2 regions of the Streptococcus canis genome follow, and region 1 is predicted to be linked to the other one. Evidence: predicted binding sites of a transcription regulator. Region 1 holds the regulator's gene; the other holds the start of a gene.
What was found. Region 1 encodes Rex, which represses fermentation and respiration genes when NADH is low (regulators of the CRP and FNR family bind a similar motif). Its sites were predicted from a motif close to TTGTGAANTANTTCACAA; they were not measured.

Region 1 (8,084 bases):
TCTATCATGACTGAACGATATGCTGACAAGCAAATCAAACTGTTCTCACTCACATCAAATCTTCCAATTGCTGAGAAAATTTCGGAAGCATCTGGTATTCCACTCGGAAAAATATCATCACGCCAATTTTCTGATGGGGAAATTATGATTAACATTGAAGAAACAGTTCGTGGTGATGATATTTACATCATTCAATCTACTAGTTTTCCTGTCAATGATAACCTTTGGGAGTTACTTATCATGATTGATGCCTGTAAGCGTGCTAGTGCCAACACCGTTAATGTTGTTTTGCCTTATTTTGGTTACTCACGCCAAGACCGCGTGGCTAAATCACGTGAACCTATTACAGCCAAATTAGTAGCCAATATGTTAACGAAAGCTGGAATTGACCGCGTGGTAACACTTGATTTACATGCGGTTCAAGTACAAGGATTCTTTGATATTCCAGTGGATAATCTTTTCACAGTTCCTCTATTTGCAGAACATTACAGTCAACTGGGATTATTGGGGGCTGATACTGTTGTGGTTAGTCCTAAAAATTCTGGAATTAAACGTGCTAGAAGCTTAGCAGAATATTTGGATTCCCCAATCGCTATTATTGACTATGCGCAAGATGATTCAGAACGTGAAGAAGGCTATGTCATTGGTGATGTTGCTGGTAAAAAAGCGATTGTAATTGATGATATTTTAAATACTGGAAAAACCTTTGCAGAAGCTGCTAAAATTCTTGAACGCGCAGGAGCTACTGCTATCTATGCCGTTGCTAGTCATGGCTTATTTGCTGGTGGAGCTGCTGATGTTTTAGAAACCGCTCCAATCAAAGAAATCATTGTTACAGATTCTGTTAAAACCAAAAATCGTGTGCCAGAAAATGTGACCTATCTTAGCGCCAGCGACTTAATTGCTCAAGCTGTTATTCGTATCCATGAAAGAAGACCCTTGAGTCCACTTTTCTCTTATCAATCTAAAGGCAAAAATAACGCATGACCTACTTTGATAACGCCGCCACCACCCCGCTTAGTCCTAATGTGATTAGGGCTATGACAGTAGCTATGCAAGATAACTTTGGTAACCCTTCTAGTATTCATTCTTATGGTCGTCAAGCTAGTAAAACACTTAGAGAATGCCGACAAGCTATCGCTAATCATTTTGGGGCTAGTGAACGCCAAATAATTTTTACCTCCGGTGGAACAGAAAGCAACAATACTGCTATTAAAGGTTATGCTTTAGCCAATCAGAAAAAGGGAAAACACCTCATTACAACTGCTATTGAGCATCATTCTGTTCTTCATGCCATGGCCTATCTCCAAGAACGATTTGGTTTTGAAGTCACTTATTTGCCTTGTCAAAATGGACAAATTAATTTAGCTGACTTAAAAAAAGCCTTGAGAGATGATACCATTTTGGTGAGTATAATGTATGCCAATAACGAAACAGGGGATCTGCTGCCTATTAAGGACATTGGAAATCTGCTCAAAGAGCATCAAGCTGCTTTTCATGTCGATGCCGTTCAGGCTGTTGGCAAACTCAAGGTTGTTCCTAGCGAACTTGGGATTGACTTTTTATCTGCTTCTGCTCACAAGTTTCATGGCCCTAAGGGCGTTGGTTTCTTGTATAGTAAGGGGCTACAAATGGATGCTTTGCTCCACGGTGGAGACCAAGAAGAAAAACGTCGAGCTAGCACAGAAAACATGATAAGCATTGTCGGCATGACACAGGCCCTAAATGATGCTATGACTGAGCAAACTCAACTAACCCACCATATCACCACTTTACGGGAACACTTAATAAGTCAATTAGATGGACTGACTTATTACATCAATCAAAGTCCCAACCATTTACCACATGTGCTTAATATTGGCTTTCCAGGCTATCAAAACGGGGTTTTGTTGACCCAACTTGACTTAGCTGGGTTCGCAGTCTCAACAGGTTCTGCCTGTACAGCTGGAACCGTTGAACCAAGTCATGTCCTCGCAGCTTATTTTGGTAAGGATTCCCATCGCTTAGCAGAATCCATCCGCATTAGCTTGTCAGATCAAAACACCCTTGAAGAGATTACGCAGTTAGCTCAAACTTTAAGAAAAATTCTAGGAGATACAGATGGCATTTGAAAAAGAAATTAGCTTAAAAGACTGTAAATACCGTTACCAAATCAGTCCAAACGTTAAAAAATATACTTTAAGAGATACCACCTTTACCCAAACGACAGTTGGTCATTATCAATTAACACGCTTGTTAGAAAAGGTTCCTAATTCAGGAGAAGGTTTTCCTTTAAAAATTACCATAAACAAAGAGCTTAATGGTTTTAAATTAGCCATTACTGACCAGTCTGGACTAAGATTGGTTAATATTTTCAAAACAGAGGATAATAAAATTCTTCAAGATAAGTTTTATTTCCTCATGGATAGCCTAGTGGAACGAGACATTTTCACGAAGACAGAAAACTAAGCCAATCAATTGTATTTCTTGATTCCCTGTACTATAATGATGGTATCAAGAAAGGGAGGTAAAGAAACAATGATTGATATTACCTACTTAACCAATAGCAAACAAGAAAAACAAGTTTCCTATGCCAGTTATGACGACTACAAACAAGCCCAGTTTGCTTGTCAAATTGCTATTGCAGATTATTTTCCTGTAACCAAGGTTGTTGTAAATGGTAACCAACTTGATTACACCGGTTCTTTTGGAGATCTCTACTTTTTCCTTGAAAATCATGGACTTCATTAAACCAGCAGAGCTAAGAATCGTCTTCTTGGCTTTTTTCGTTAGCAAATACGCAGATTGCCCTTTTCACTACTACTAAGATACTCTGTCTTCAAATTATTAATCAAAAAGTTGCATTTTTCACAATCCTTCTGTTACAATAGAAAGAGATAAATGTAAAGATAATTCTATAAGGAGTTAAAACAGTGGTTATTGATAAATCTATTCCAAAAGCGACCGCAAAACGCTTATCACTCTATTACCGTATTTTTAAACGTTTCTACGCTGACCAAGTTGAAAAAGCTAGCTCTAAACAAATTGCAGATGCGATGGGAATTGATTCTGCAACTGTACGTCGCGACTTCTCTTATTTTGGAGAATTGGGACGACGCGGCTTTGGTTATGATGTTACCAAGTTAATGAATTTTTTTGCTGACTTGCTTAATGATCATTCCACTACCAATGTTATTTTAGTCGGTTGTGGTAATATTGGTCGTGCCTTATTGCATTACCGCTTCCATGATCGTAATAAAATGCAAATCACTATGGGATTCGACACTAACGACAATGCTCTTGTTGGCACTAAAACAACCGATGGTATTCCTATCTACGGTATTTCAACTATCAAAGAACGTCTTGCCAATACTGATATTGAAACAGCCATCTTAACCGTTCCAAGTATCTATGCTCAAGAAGTTTCTGAGCAACTGATTGAAGCTGGCATTAAGGGAATTTTGAGTTTCGCTCCTGTCCATCTGCAAGTTCCAAAAGGTGTGATTGTTCAATCTGTCGATTTGACCAGCGAATTGCAAACCTTGCTCTATTTTATGAATCAAAATCACCCTAACTAAGGAGATATGATGCCCAAACCAATTATAGGGATAACTGCTAATCAACGATTAAACATTGCCTTGGATAACCTGCCTTGGTCGTATGCTCCTACTGGTTTTGTTCAAGCCGTCACTGATTCGGGTGGACTACCTCTTATTTTACCAATTGGTGATGAATCCTCCGCTAAAACTTATGTTTCCATGGTTGATAAGATTATCTTGATTGGGGGACAAAATGTAGATCCTAAATATTATCAAGAAGAAAAAGCGGCCTTTGATGACGACTTTTCTCCCGAACGTGATCTTTTTGAACTAGCCATCATTAAAGAAGCTATAGCACAGAAAAAACCAATTTTAGGAATCTGCCGTGGGACCCAATTAATGAACGTTGCCTTAGGTGGTTCCTTAAATCAGAACATTGACTCACATTGGCAGGATGCACCTTCTGATTTTCTGTCCCACGAAATGGTGGTGGAAAAAGATTCCATCTTATATCCTATTTATGGAGGAAAAACCTTAATCAATTCCTTTCATCACCAAAGCTTGAAAAAAGTAGCAGATGATTTAAACGTTATTGCTAGAGACCCGCGCGATGGGACTATCGAAGCTGTCGTGTCAACTAATCCTGCTATTCCTTTTCTTGGTGTCCAATGGCACCCTGAATTACTTCAGGGGTTTCGGCAAGAAGATTTACGACTTTTTGATTTATTTGTCAATGATTTCTAGATTACATTAAAAGAGATCTGACCTTTCTCGAAAACTATAATACGCTTGATAACTAACGATGATGTGATCTAGGCAAACAATGCCCAAGTCTTCACATGATCGTTTTATTTTTTTGGTAAACCCATAATCGTTCGGGCTAGGTTCGATACTTCCGGACGGATGGTTGTGAACAACTATCAGACTGGTCGCCATATTTTTACACGCATAATATAAAATTTCTCTAGGCTCTGCGATTGACCGCCTGACAGTCCCAATAAAAATCGTCTTTTCCTCAATCACCCGATTTTGACTATCTAAATATAAAACAACCAAGTGCTCCTGCTTTTTATCCCCTAAGGCGACCATCATTTTTTCGGCAACTTGAACACTTGACAGAACCCTATCTGTCAAGGTTTGATCTGTCGCCTGAATCCGCGCTGCTAATTCAAGCATGGCCTTAATCTCAATAGCCTTAACCTTTCCAATGCCTGCTAAACTTTGTAATTCTTGCAAAGACATTTTCTTGAAGTCTGCTAAGCTGTCTAAATGCGTTAAAAGATGAGAAGATAGCTCTAAAACATGCTTGTCTTTATTGCCTGTTCTCAATAAAATAGCCAATAATTCTTGATTGCTGAGGGCTTCAGCTCCCATTCGCATCAGTCTTTCTCTAGGCATTAGCTTAATATCGTCACATTTGATGGAATACATCTTATTACCTCCATCTATTTATTCGATAAAAAAACAAGTTTCCTGTTAAGAAACCTGTTTTTTTTGAATGGCTTGTTTTTTCTGAATATGATCCTTAACCACCTGATAAAGAGTAGCTGCCAATGGAACAGCGACAATCATCCCAACGATACCTCGCAAAGAGGCACCTATCGTAATTGCCATCAATACCCACATAGCTGGTAGGCCAATTGATCCTCCTACTACTCTTGGGTAAATAAAGTTCCCTTCAATCTGTTGTAAAATGATTAAAAAGACAATAAAAACGATGGCTTGGGACATAGATTGCGTCATGATTAAAATAAAGCCAATAGCTGCACCAATCGAAGCCCCTACAACTGGAATCAATGCGGTAAAGGCCACTAAGACTCCAATCGTTCCCGCAAAGGGTAACTGCAAGACGAACATGCCAATAGCTGTTAAGGTGCCTAAAATCATAGCTTCTAGGGTCTGGCTAACGAAGAAACCATGAAAGCGATGATGTAATAATTCCACTACATAGTGAATATGCTGAGCGTATTTCCCTGTATAGGTATCAACCAAGGTATTACCTTGACGACAGAGGTCTTCTTTGTTGGCCAGAACATACAAAGAAAAAACAAAACTGATAAAGAGATTAATAATGGCAGAGGCAATAATGGTTACAGACGTTAAAATATTGGTCAAAACTCCAATAAATTGTTTTAACAGTTGCTGACTATAACCGGTAATAGTTTCCGTTAGCTTGGCATCACCACCGATATATTTAATGGCACGCGCCAATAATTTATTATGCTCCAGATTATTAATCACTTCTTTAATGGTTGTCGTGTCAAATTTTGTCAGGGTACTGATACTAGCAATTAAATCTGGAATCACAATTGAAATAATCCAAGTGATTAAAATAAAAAAGGTCAAATAAGCTAACAGCATACACAGACCCCTCTTGGCTTTCAAAACAAGGGGAGATTCCCTAAAAGCGTACATATAGGCTTTTTCGTATGCACTCATGACGATATTAACAATATAGGCTCCAGCAGCTCCGTAAAGAAAGGGGAGACTTGTTTTATAAACAGTTATTACAATTGCAGTTCCGTTTTCCCAATTAGCCAAAATAGCATAACAAAGGACAAAAGCAAAGCCTATATAGAGGACTTGTTTTTTTTCAAATTTCATGGTAACTCCTTCTTTTTCTATTATACACTAAAACTAAGGAGAGCGATATAACAATGTCTGAGGAGAGAAATAAACTGATTAGTCACACAAAACATTTAAGCAGCCAAGTAAAAAACCATTCTAAAATAGCTTTTCCTCATTTTATCTGGTCTCTTCATAACGTTTCAATAACGCTCAGCGATTCTGTCATCTGGCCTTGTTCCATACTTATGGTTTTACCTATAAATAATCCTTAATCACTTGCGCTATTTTGTCATAAGCTTGGAAATTAAGGTGTAAGCCATCTAGGGTATTCTCATCTGATAAGCCCCCTTCCGAATCTTTGAGGCAAGCATTAACGTCAATGAACTCAATGGCAGGAATCATAGACAATTCTTGATTAATGGTATTAATGACCGCATTGGTTCTAACTTTGACGGTAGCCTGATAATCTGGATTCTGAGAAACCGGTAGCAAAGACAAAAGATAAATCTGACTATAAATGGAATGGCTACGAATGTGATTGATGAGTTCAACGATCGTTTTGACAATATGATTCTCGTCATAGCCTAGCCCAATGTCATTACAGCCAATCAATAAAAAAACTTTTTCCGGCTCTAAATCAGTGATTTGGTCCTCGCAATGAGTTAATAACCATTGACTATCAATCCCTGCAATGCCTCGATTGACTAAGGGTAACTCGACACCAAAAGCTTTTTTCAAAGGAAAAAATTCAACGAGGGAATCTCCTGCAAAAACAATGCCTCCTCTCTTAGTGACCTTATTTTGGTCACGGTAATCTGCCAATTTTTTTTCCTGATAACAACGCAACTCTTCTGAAACAATCTCTAGCATGTCAAACTCCTTATCTTTGTTTCTAGTATAACAAAAAGGCCACTAGTATTCATCAAAGTGGTTTCAAAATAAGGAGATAACAAATCTCTTAAAATATTACCCCATCCACTATTGCCAATAGTATGAGGAGAAAGAGAAAAGCCAACTTGCACTTTACCCCCAAAAAAGCTAATACTATCATCTGATAAAGAGGTGACCTCATGCCTTAACTTTTAAGCGCATTTTTCATTCTATACACACTTTATTTCCTCCATAATGAGAGAAATATTTTTGATATTTTTATGGCTTCTCTCTACTTTTATCCTCGAAAAAGATGCTCTTTTTAAGCATATTCTAAGAAAAGATATGGCTTTTTTGATATAATACTATAATCTGACTATTGTTTTTAGGGGAGAGAAAACATGATAAATAAGTTACAGCCACGCCTAGGGAATGATGCCAAAAAACAGTCACTCCCCTATCGTTATTTTAAGACAGTCGTCAATGATGGTAGGCCTGGTATTTTTTTCATTGGCACCCTGAATTAGAGATTACTTACGTCTACGAAGGAACTGCTCGTTACCATATTGATTATGATTTTTTTAACAGTCAAGCTGGTGATATTATTCTTGTCAACCCCAACGGCATGCACTCCATTTATCCGATTAACCGCGAAACGCATGTCATTGGTACCTTTCAATTCCATCTAGATATGCTTGGCTCTTCTGATAGCGACCAAGTTAACCTCAAGTATTTGCAACCCTTACAAAATAATACTTATGCCTTTATCCCTCGCATTAAGTCTGATATGCCTGGTTATGATGCTCTTAAGGAGTGTTTATTTACCATTTTTAGTTTATCTAAGGAAGAGGAAAGGCCTTTTGACTTATTGTTAAAAGCAAAGCTACATAAATTTTTATACCTCCTCTATCACCATCGGTATGTCGTGCGTAAAATTGCTGACGACTTTTATCGTAAAAATGAAAAGGTCCGTAACCTAATCAGTTATATCAAAAATAATTACCACCAGTCATTAACCATCGACTTGTTAGCTGATTTAATTGGTTACAGTAAAACGCATTTCATGACCATCTTCAAACAACACACTGGAAGTTCCTGTACCGAATTTATTATTCAGGTAAGACTCCA
Region 2 (8,084 bases), 650 kb from region 1:
TAACCATCACTTAGAGGATGCCTTTTCAGATGGCTTATGGGCTAATTATAGTCAAGAACCAACTCCACGTTCGCTAGGATGGAGCCTAGATGGGGATTGGATTAGCCATACAGGTTATACAGGTCCCTTTATCATGCTCAATAAGCAAGAGCAAACAGCAGCTATTTTTTTGACAAATCGGACCTATGACAAGGACAACCGTCCTCTCTGGATTAAGGAACGTCGCTTCATTCGAGACGCTATCATTGACGACTTGAAAAAAGATAAGTGATGTAATGTATGCCTTAGGTTACTTATCAGTTTATGAAGGAACACTATAAAAACGAAGCTCACACGGTAGTAAGTGTAGGCTTCGTTTTTCGTTTAGCGTTTCAGAAATCGGATGCTTAGGGTGTTTTTCTTCTGTCAAGGACAGATTCTCTTTTCATAAATTGGAGAAGAAGGGCTTGTTTGGTTTCAATAGGTTTACCAGACATTAAGGATAGTTGAACTTTCTGTGTTGTTTCCTGATGGACGGTGGTCAGTTTAGGCCTCGTATAAGACATGAACGGTAAATTATCAAAGCAATTCGTGAAAAATCAGAAGGAACTTGTTGACCAGAGGTTTCGATACCTTTTGAACACCAACAAACATTTCATCAGCAGTAGAAAAAATAGCAGTAATCTGTTTGGGGTTATACTGTGCAATAGCTTTTCCTAAAAGTACTCCTCCCTCAAACGAAATCTCTTTGCTCAAGAGATGAATGTTTAAATCATACTCTTGAACAGCTTTTTGATAACCTAAAAGCCGTTGATAAAGGATACCATTCCGACGAAAGGCTGCCCCTTCTGATGCCAGTCAAAGGCTCTGCAATCATTTCTGATCACCTTTATCAAAGACAATAATGTCTCAATCCCTTCCGTTAAAAGCCCTACTATTGTGCTTTAAGTCAATAATAGGGCTTTTTGATCTTCTCTCTCAAGTTTTACTAGGCTAGTTTTTGGGTCATGGTAATATGCTCAATCCCTGCTTCGTCAAAAATCTCTCCCTCTTCTTGGAATCCTAACTTGGCATAGAAGGTTTTGGCAGTGAGCTGAGCATGGAGAGTGACACGCTCAATTTCTTGTTGTTTGGCATACTTGAGGACATAGGTCATTAACTGTTGCCCTAAGGTTTGACCACGGTAGCCTTTGAGAACGGCCATGCGTTGTAAGGTAACGGTTTTATGGTTGGGATCAGGCAGCAGTCGGCAAGTGGCACAAGGCTTTCCCTTGTCATCATAAAGAACAAAATGGAGGCAGTAGGCCTCGTCGCGGTCAATCTCAAGCTGGGCAGGAACCCCTTGTTCGGCAATAAAGACTTGACGTCTGATTTTCACAGCGTCCAAATAAGTATCAGTTAGGGTATTTCGTGTTTGTTTGATAATCATAAGGTTATTATAAGTTAAAAAAAGAAGTAGGACAACCCTTTGATGCTATTGACATCAGATAGGTTCTCCCACTTCCTTAAAGTGACTAGATATAGTGATTAATCATATCTAGGTTAGTCTTATTATTTTTTTGAGATTGCTTCAGCAGCATCGTCCATTGAAAGCACTTCGTGGAAGACACGTTGCGTTAATTCAGTTTTTTGTTCTGGTGTAAGGTATTTAGTGTTGACACAGTAACCAGAGATACGCACGATAACGTCTTCGCCGTTCATGATTTTGTCATAAACATCGTTAAGGTCCATAACGTTCAAGTTAACGTGTTGACCACCATTTTCAAAGTAACCATCAAGAACTGTTACCAAGTTGTCAACTTGTTCGTCAAATGTTTTACCAAGAGCACGAGGTGATACTTGAGTAGTCAATGAGATACCATCGTTAGCGTGTGAGAATTCAAGTTTAGCAAGTGAGTTAAGGTTTTGCAACCAGCCACCTTTTGCTTTGTTGGATGGGTTAGCACCTGGTGAGAAGAATTCTACTTGGCTAGTGTTAACTGTTCCATCTTCGTTCAAGAATACGCCGCGGTGAACTGGAGAGTTACCAGTCTGTTTAGAGTAAGCAACGTTTGATGTGATGGTAAGAAGTGATACTGAAGCCTCAGCGTTCTTGTAAAGTTTGTGGCTTGCAAGACGAGTGTGGTAAGCTTCCATCAACCACTTCGCAATGTCATCTACACGGTCATCGTCTTCACCGTAACGAGGGAAGTCACCGATAACTTCGTAGTCATAGATGTAACCATTTTCGTCGCGGATAGTTTTAACGGTTGCGTACTTAATAGCTGACAAGGTATCAACCGTATTAGCGAAACCACAGATACCGAATCCCATGTTCGCACGTTGGTGTGTTGGCAAGAAGGCCATTTGAACAGCTTCGTAGTTGTATTTATCAGTCATGTAATGAATGATGTTAAGGGCATCTACGTAAGTATCTGTCAACCAGTCAAGAGATTTTTCAAAGTTAGCCATAACTTCGTCGTACTCAAGAATTTCTGATGTGATTGGCTCAACAACGTTAAATACTTTGTAGTCTTTGTGAACATCATCGTAACCACCGTTAAGTCCAGTAAGAAGGGCTTTAAGCACGTTTACACGAGCACCGAAGTATTGGATGTTATGACGTTGTTCTTCATTTTCTGGGTCAAGTGGTGACACACAGCATGAAATACATGACATTTCGCCGTAACCTTCTTTAGCCATTGTTGTGACACCTTCGTATTGGATAGAAGAGTGTTTGTGGCTCATTTTCATACAGTAGCGACGGAATGCTTCTGGCAATTTATCAGTCCAAAGAACAGTCAAGTTTGGTTCTGGAGAGTTACCGATATTATCAAGCGTGTTCAAGAAACGGTAGTCCATCTTAGTTACACGGTGACGGCCATCGTTACCCATACCAGCCATAGAAGTTGTGATGAATGTTGGGTCACCTGAGTAAAGGGCGTCGTAAGCTTTAGTACGTCCAAATTTCACCGTACGAAGTTTAAGCACGAAGTCATCTACGAATTCTTGGATTTCTGATTCTGTAAAGGTACCACGAGCAAGGTCACGTTCAGCAAAGATGTCAAGAACGATTGGCACACGTCCAAGTGATGTTGCAGCACCGTTGATGACACGACATACAGCCATGAAAGCAATGTTCACCCATTGGATAGCTTCTTTAACGTTTTCTGCTGGACGACGAACATCAACACCATAAAGGTCACCGAGTTTAACTACTTCACCAAGGGCTTGGTATTGGAGGTTAACTTCTTCGCGAAGACGGATTGATTCTTCATCGATTTCAGTGATAGCATTCCAGTCGTTGACTTTTTCTTGCATCAAGTAGTCTGCACCGTAAAGGGCAAGACGTGCGTAAACACCGATGATACGTCCACGTGAGTAAGCATCTGGAAGACCAGTTACAGTATGAGCGTGGCGGGCACGACGGATGTTTGAGGTGTAAGCACGGAAGATACCGTCGTTAACAGTTGTTACATATTTAGTGAAGATTTCATGTACTGCTGGGTCTGGTTCATAACCATTTTCTTTCAGCGTTGTTTCCGCCATGCGGATACCACCTTTTGGCATGAAGTTCAATTTAAACAACTCATCGTTTTGGATACCGACAATCAATTCTTGGTCTTTGTCAATATATCCAGCAGGGATACCAGCAATTGATGTTGGGCGAGTGTCATATGGGAAACGAGTAGCTTCATAGTGGGCTTTTGTTTCCTCGATAACTTTTTTGATGTGAAGTGAACGTTCAGTAACTCCAGCTAAGAAAGATTCGTCGCCATCATATGGAGTGTAGTTAGCTTGGACGAAACGTGATACACTTGCTTTTTCTTTCCAGTCAGTTCCCTTAAAGCCTTCCCAAGCTTTTTCGAAAACATCTGAGTTAGTTTTAACAGTTGCCATAAATGTCTCCTTAAATTCTAGTAACAAAGCGATCTGTTACATTTACAATTCTAAGTTTAACACATAGGAAACGTTTTCCCAAGCAAAATTCTTGACAAAGTTAAGATTCTTTTATAATACAGATTGTTGAAACAGTCACAAACTGTATTAGAACGCATTCTTTTGGCTTTAGAACGCCTAAAAGGTATAATAGAGAGGGGAGGGACTTATGCTTATTTTTCCACTAATTAATGACACCTCACGAAAAATCATCCATATTGATATGGATGCCTTTTTTGCTGCAGTGGAAGAAAGGGACAACCCTATCTTAAGAGGAAAGCCCGTTGTGATTGGGAAAGATCCAAGAGAAACGGGAGGGCGAGGAGTTGTTTCCACCTGTAATTATGAAGCGAGAAAATATGGCATTCATTCGGCCATGAGCTCTAAGGAAGCTTATGAGCGTTGTCCCAAAGCCATTTTCATTTCAGGAAATTACGATAAGTATCGATCAGTAGGTCACCAGATTCGTCGTATTTTTAGGCGTTATACTGATTTGGTAGAGCCTATGTCTATTGATGAGGCTTATCTGGATGTCACAGATAATAAGCTAGACATCAAATCTGCTGTTAAAATAGCCAAGCTGATTCAACACGATATTTGGCAGGAAGTGGGCTTGACCTGTTCAGCAGGTGTGTCCTATAACAAATTTTTAGCTAAATTGGCAAGTGATTTTGAAAAACCACGTGGTCTCACCCTAGTCTTGCCCCAAGATGCCCTTTCGTTCTTAGCTAAACTCCCCATTGAAAAGTTTCATGGGGTTGGTAAAAAGTCGGTTGAAAAACTGCATGACATGGGGATTTATACAGGACAGGATTTGTTAGCAGTTCCTGAAATGACCTTGATTGACCATTTTGGACGTTTTGGTTTTGACCTCTATCGAAAAGCTAGGGGCATCAGCCATTCTCCCGTCAAGCCTGATCGGATACGCAAGTCAATTGGCAGTGAGAGGACGTACGCCAAGCTCCTTTATCAAGAAACAGACATCAAGGCAGAAATCAGTAAGAATGCTAAGCGTGTGGCAGCTCTCTTACAAGAGCACAAAAAATTAGGTAAAACAGTTGTGCTCAAAGTGCGTTATGCCGATTTTACTACTTTGACTAAGCGAGTAACCCTAACAGAATTGACAAGGGAGGCTGCGCAAATTGAACAAGTTGCTGCTGATATTTTTGATAGCTTAATCGAAAATCCTGTCGGCATTCGTTTGTTGGGAGTGACCATGACCAATTTGGAGGATAAGGTGGCAGACATTTCTTTGGATTTATAGGAGGAAGAGTGTTATTTTCGTTCCCCTCATTTAGGAGAAAAAAGAAGCTGACTAGGGAGTTCCCTAATCAGCTTTTGGATCTATTAGTCTGCTACAGTATAGTTTGGTCTTGGTCTGTATCATTATCTTTTTCGTTAAGGGTTTTAGCTTTGTAAAAAGCAAAGCCATAAAGAGCAGCTTGTGCAAGGGTAAGGACAAGTGCAATAACGGAGAAGGCCGTTGAAAATTGGCTAACTAAGCTAATAACGACAAGGATAAGCCCTAAGATATAAGGGACATAGCTAACAGTTAATCCTTGTTTTAGTTTGGATAAGTTTTGAGCACAAAAGATGATAATGGCAATAATAGCAAGCACATTTAAGACAGATAGGAAAATCATAAATGGTGTCATGCTACTTTGTAGCTGGGCTAATTGTTCAGTTGTTAATTGGGCGCGGAATTCTTCATTCTTCAATTGGTTTTGTAAGAAGAAAATTCCAGCAAAACCAATGAGTGACAAGATAATACCGATAGCATTCAGAATAATGATAGCCACAGTAGATGTTTTGAGTGCTTGGCGCACTTTTTCGTAGGAAATCATATAACCCTCCTAAAGTCCTTAATTTAAAATAGCATAATGTGCTAATACAAAAACATTATACCATAGAAGTTACTCAAAAGTACGCTTTCTTAGGGATTTTTCTGAAAAAAGTGGCAGATGTCGTCTTCTGTAATCCCTATCATCGGATCAATGGTAAGAAAATTATCAGGAGTTAAGACACAAAGGGGCTGCTGTTGCTTGGTTAGGCTAGCCTTGGTTGAATGTGCTTTTGAACGACTGATTACTTGACCATTTAAGTGATTTGCAGATTTTTCGAGGTCAGCTTGTGTTTGGTTGGTCTGAGTTTTTTCTTCAGGTTCTTGCTCTTGGAAGCGTTCCACCAAATAAGTTTGTCGCTTGATGCCCTCATTGTGAATGGCATAATCAAAAGCGGCCAATTCTCCTAGCATAATGAGTTTGCTTTTGGAACGTGTGATAGCTGTGTAAATAAGATTGCGTTGCAGCAGTCGTCCACTTTGACGGGTGATTGGCAAAATAACAACCTGAAATTCACTACCTTGCGACTTATGAATGCTCATGGCATAGGCAAGGGTTAATTTAAGCCATTCATTTCGAGGATAAGTTACTTCGCTGCCGTCAAATGCTATAACTAATTCGTCCTGCTTGGATTCAGTGTATTTGGCTGGAATCAAGTCAGTGATATAACCAATATCGCCATTAAAGACATTGAGTTGAGCATCATTGACCAAGTGCAAAACCTTATCCCTCTTACGGAAGCGGGTGTCGTTGAACAGAAATTCTGTCTGCTCTTCTAAGGGATTGAGGAGATCTTGCATTAGTTGATTGAGATGATTGATGCCAGCCTGTCCTTTATACATAGGGGCTAAAATTTGAATTTCTTCAGCAGGAATACCGCTTTTGATAGCAGAAAGCACAATTTTTTGAATCATGTCAGGGATAAAGGCTGCTTGTGCTTCAAAATAAGAACGATCAGCCTTTTTTTCTCTAAAATCTGGAGCTAAAATACCACGACGCATCTGATCTGCCAACGCTACAATGGTTGATTCTTGAGATTGGCGAAAGATTTTCCTTAGGGCAATTTGTGGGAGATTTTTGACCTTTAAAAGATCTGCCAACACTTGCCCAGGGCCGACAGAAGGCAGCTGGTCACTATCGCCCACAATAATGACCTGAGTGGTCGAGCTGACAGCAGATAGCAGTTGATTGGCAAGCCAAGTATCAACCATGGAGAATTCATCCACAATCAGCAAATCACAATCCAAATAGTCTTCTATGGTTTGATAGTCACTATCGCCAGTTAAACCGAGGTGTCTATGGATAGTAGCACTAGGAAGTCCGGTCAGCTCATTCATCCGCCGAGCTGCTCGTCCTGTTGGGGCTGCTAATAAAATAGGAAGATCTTTTTTGTCAAGGTCAAGCTGGTGAAGCTTGGCATAGGCTTGCAAGATTCCTCGAATAACAGTGGTTTTTCCAGTACCTGGTCCCCCTGTTAGTAGAAATACTTTGCTGGTCAAAGCCTTCTCAAGAGCTTCTTGTTGGACTTGATCATAGGTGATGCCGAATTTATCTTGAAGGGCTTGAATTTCTTTCTGGATAGCCTCAGAGTTAAGGTGACTGTCCAGAGGTTGGTCTAAAAGTCTTCTGATATTTTTGGCAATTCCTTCCTCAGCAAAGTAAAGGCTGGTATCAAAAAGCTTGGTGTCAATATTTTTAATATTGCCCTCTTCAATCAAGGAGGTTAATTGTTGGGCAACAGCAGCTGGCTGACATTCTACTTGACGGGCATCTTCTAAGAGATTAATGGTAACAGATAGTAATTGGCGTGCTTGAACGTAAGTATCTCCTTGGTTGATTGATTCTTCCAAGAGACAATGCAAAAGAGCTGCCCGAAAACGTTTAGGAGAGTCGCTTTCAATTCCTAAGTTTTCAGCTAGGGCATCAGCCATTTTAAACCCAAAACCTTGAAGGTCTTCGACTAGCCGGTAAGGATTTTCCTTAATCAGCTCAATGGCTTCTTCCTTGTATTGGTCAAAGGCTTGAAAGGCAAAACGGTTGCTTAAGCCTAACTCTGCTAAGCCAGCAATAATTTGTTCGGTACCATAATTTAATTTGAGTTTGGCTACAAAGGCTTGGCGGTTGACCTTGGACAGGCTAGAAATGCTTTCCAGTTTACTGGGGTCTTCTAAAATATGGTCAATGGTGTTATTGCCATAGAGAGCAATAATCTTTTCAGCTGTTTTTTTCCCAATCCCCTTGAAATGGTCACTAGAAAAATAAGTCACTAAACCAGAGGAATTGGGTTTCATTTTTTGATAACGGCTCAGCTTGACTTGTTGACCATACTTAGGATGCTGGGTTAAT

Region 2: pflB (formate C-acetyltransferase) is a predicted target of Rex. The motif match lies at 3,982-3,999, and genes of this name have one in related genera.

What each region holds. Positions count from the first base shown of each region.
Region 1 covers NZ_LR134293.1:1,517,537-1,525,620, reverse strand. Annotated here, with positions in the region: gene EL097_RS07755 (ribose-phosphate diphosphokinase) at 7-987, shown strand; gene EL097_RS07750 (cysteine desulfurase family protein) at 984-2,111, shown strand; gene EL097_RS07745 (DUF1831 domain-containing protein) at 2,101-2,448, shown strand; gene EL097_RS07740 (DUF4649 family protein) at 2,518-2,730, shown strand; gene EL097_RS07735 (redox-sensing transcriptional repressor Rex) at 2,913-3,557, shown strand; gene EL097_RS07730 (gamma-glutamyl-gamma-aminobutyrate hydrolase family protein) at 3,567-4,262, shown strand; gene radC (RadC family protein) at 4,269-4,949, opposite strand; gene EL097_RS07720 (AI-2E family transporter) at 4,995-6,122, opposite strand; gene EL097_RS07715 (SGNH/GDSL hydrolase family protein) at 6,342-6,956, opposite strand; partial or broken gene EL097_RS07710 (helix-turn-helix domain-containing protein) at 7,358-8,084, shown strand, end outside.
Region 2 covers NZ_LR134293.1:865,987-874,070, forward strand. Annotated here, with positions in the region: gene EL097_RS04485 (serine hydrolase domain-containing protein) at 1-271, shown strand, start outside; gene EL097_RS04495 (GNAT family N-acetyltransferase) at 968-1,408, opposite strand; gene pflB (formate C-acetyltransferase) at 1,531-3,858, opposite strand; gene dinB (DNA polymerase IV) at 4,067-5,161, shown strand; gene EL097_RS04510 (hypothetical protein) at 5,253-5,741, opposite strand; gene recD2 (SF1B family DNA helicase RecD2) at 5,831-8,084, opposite strand, start outside.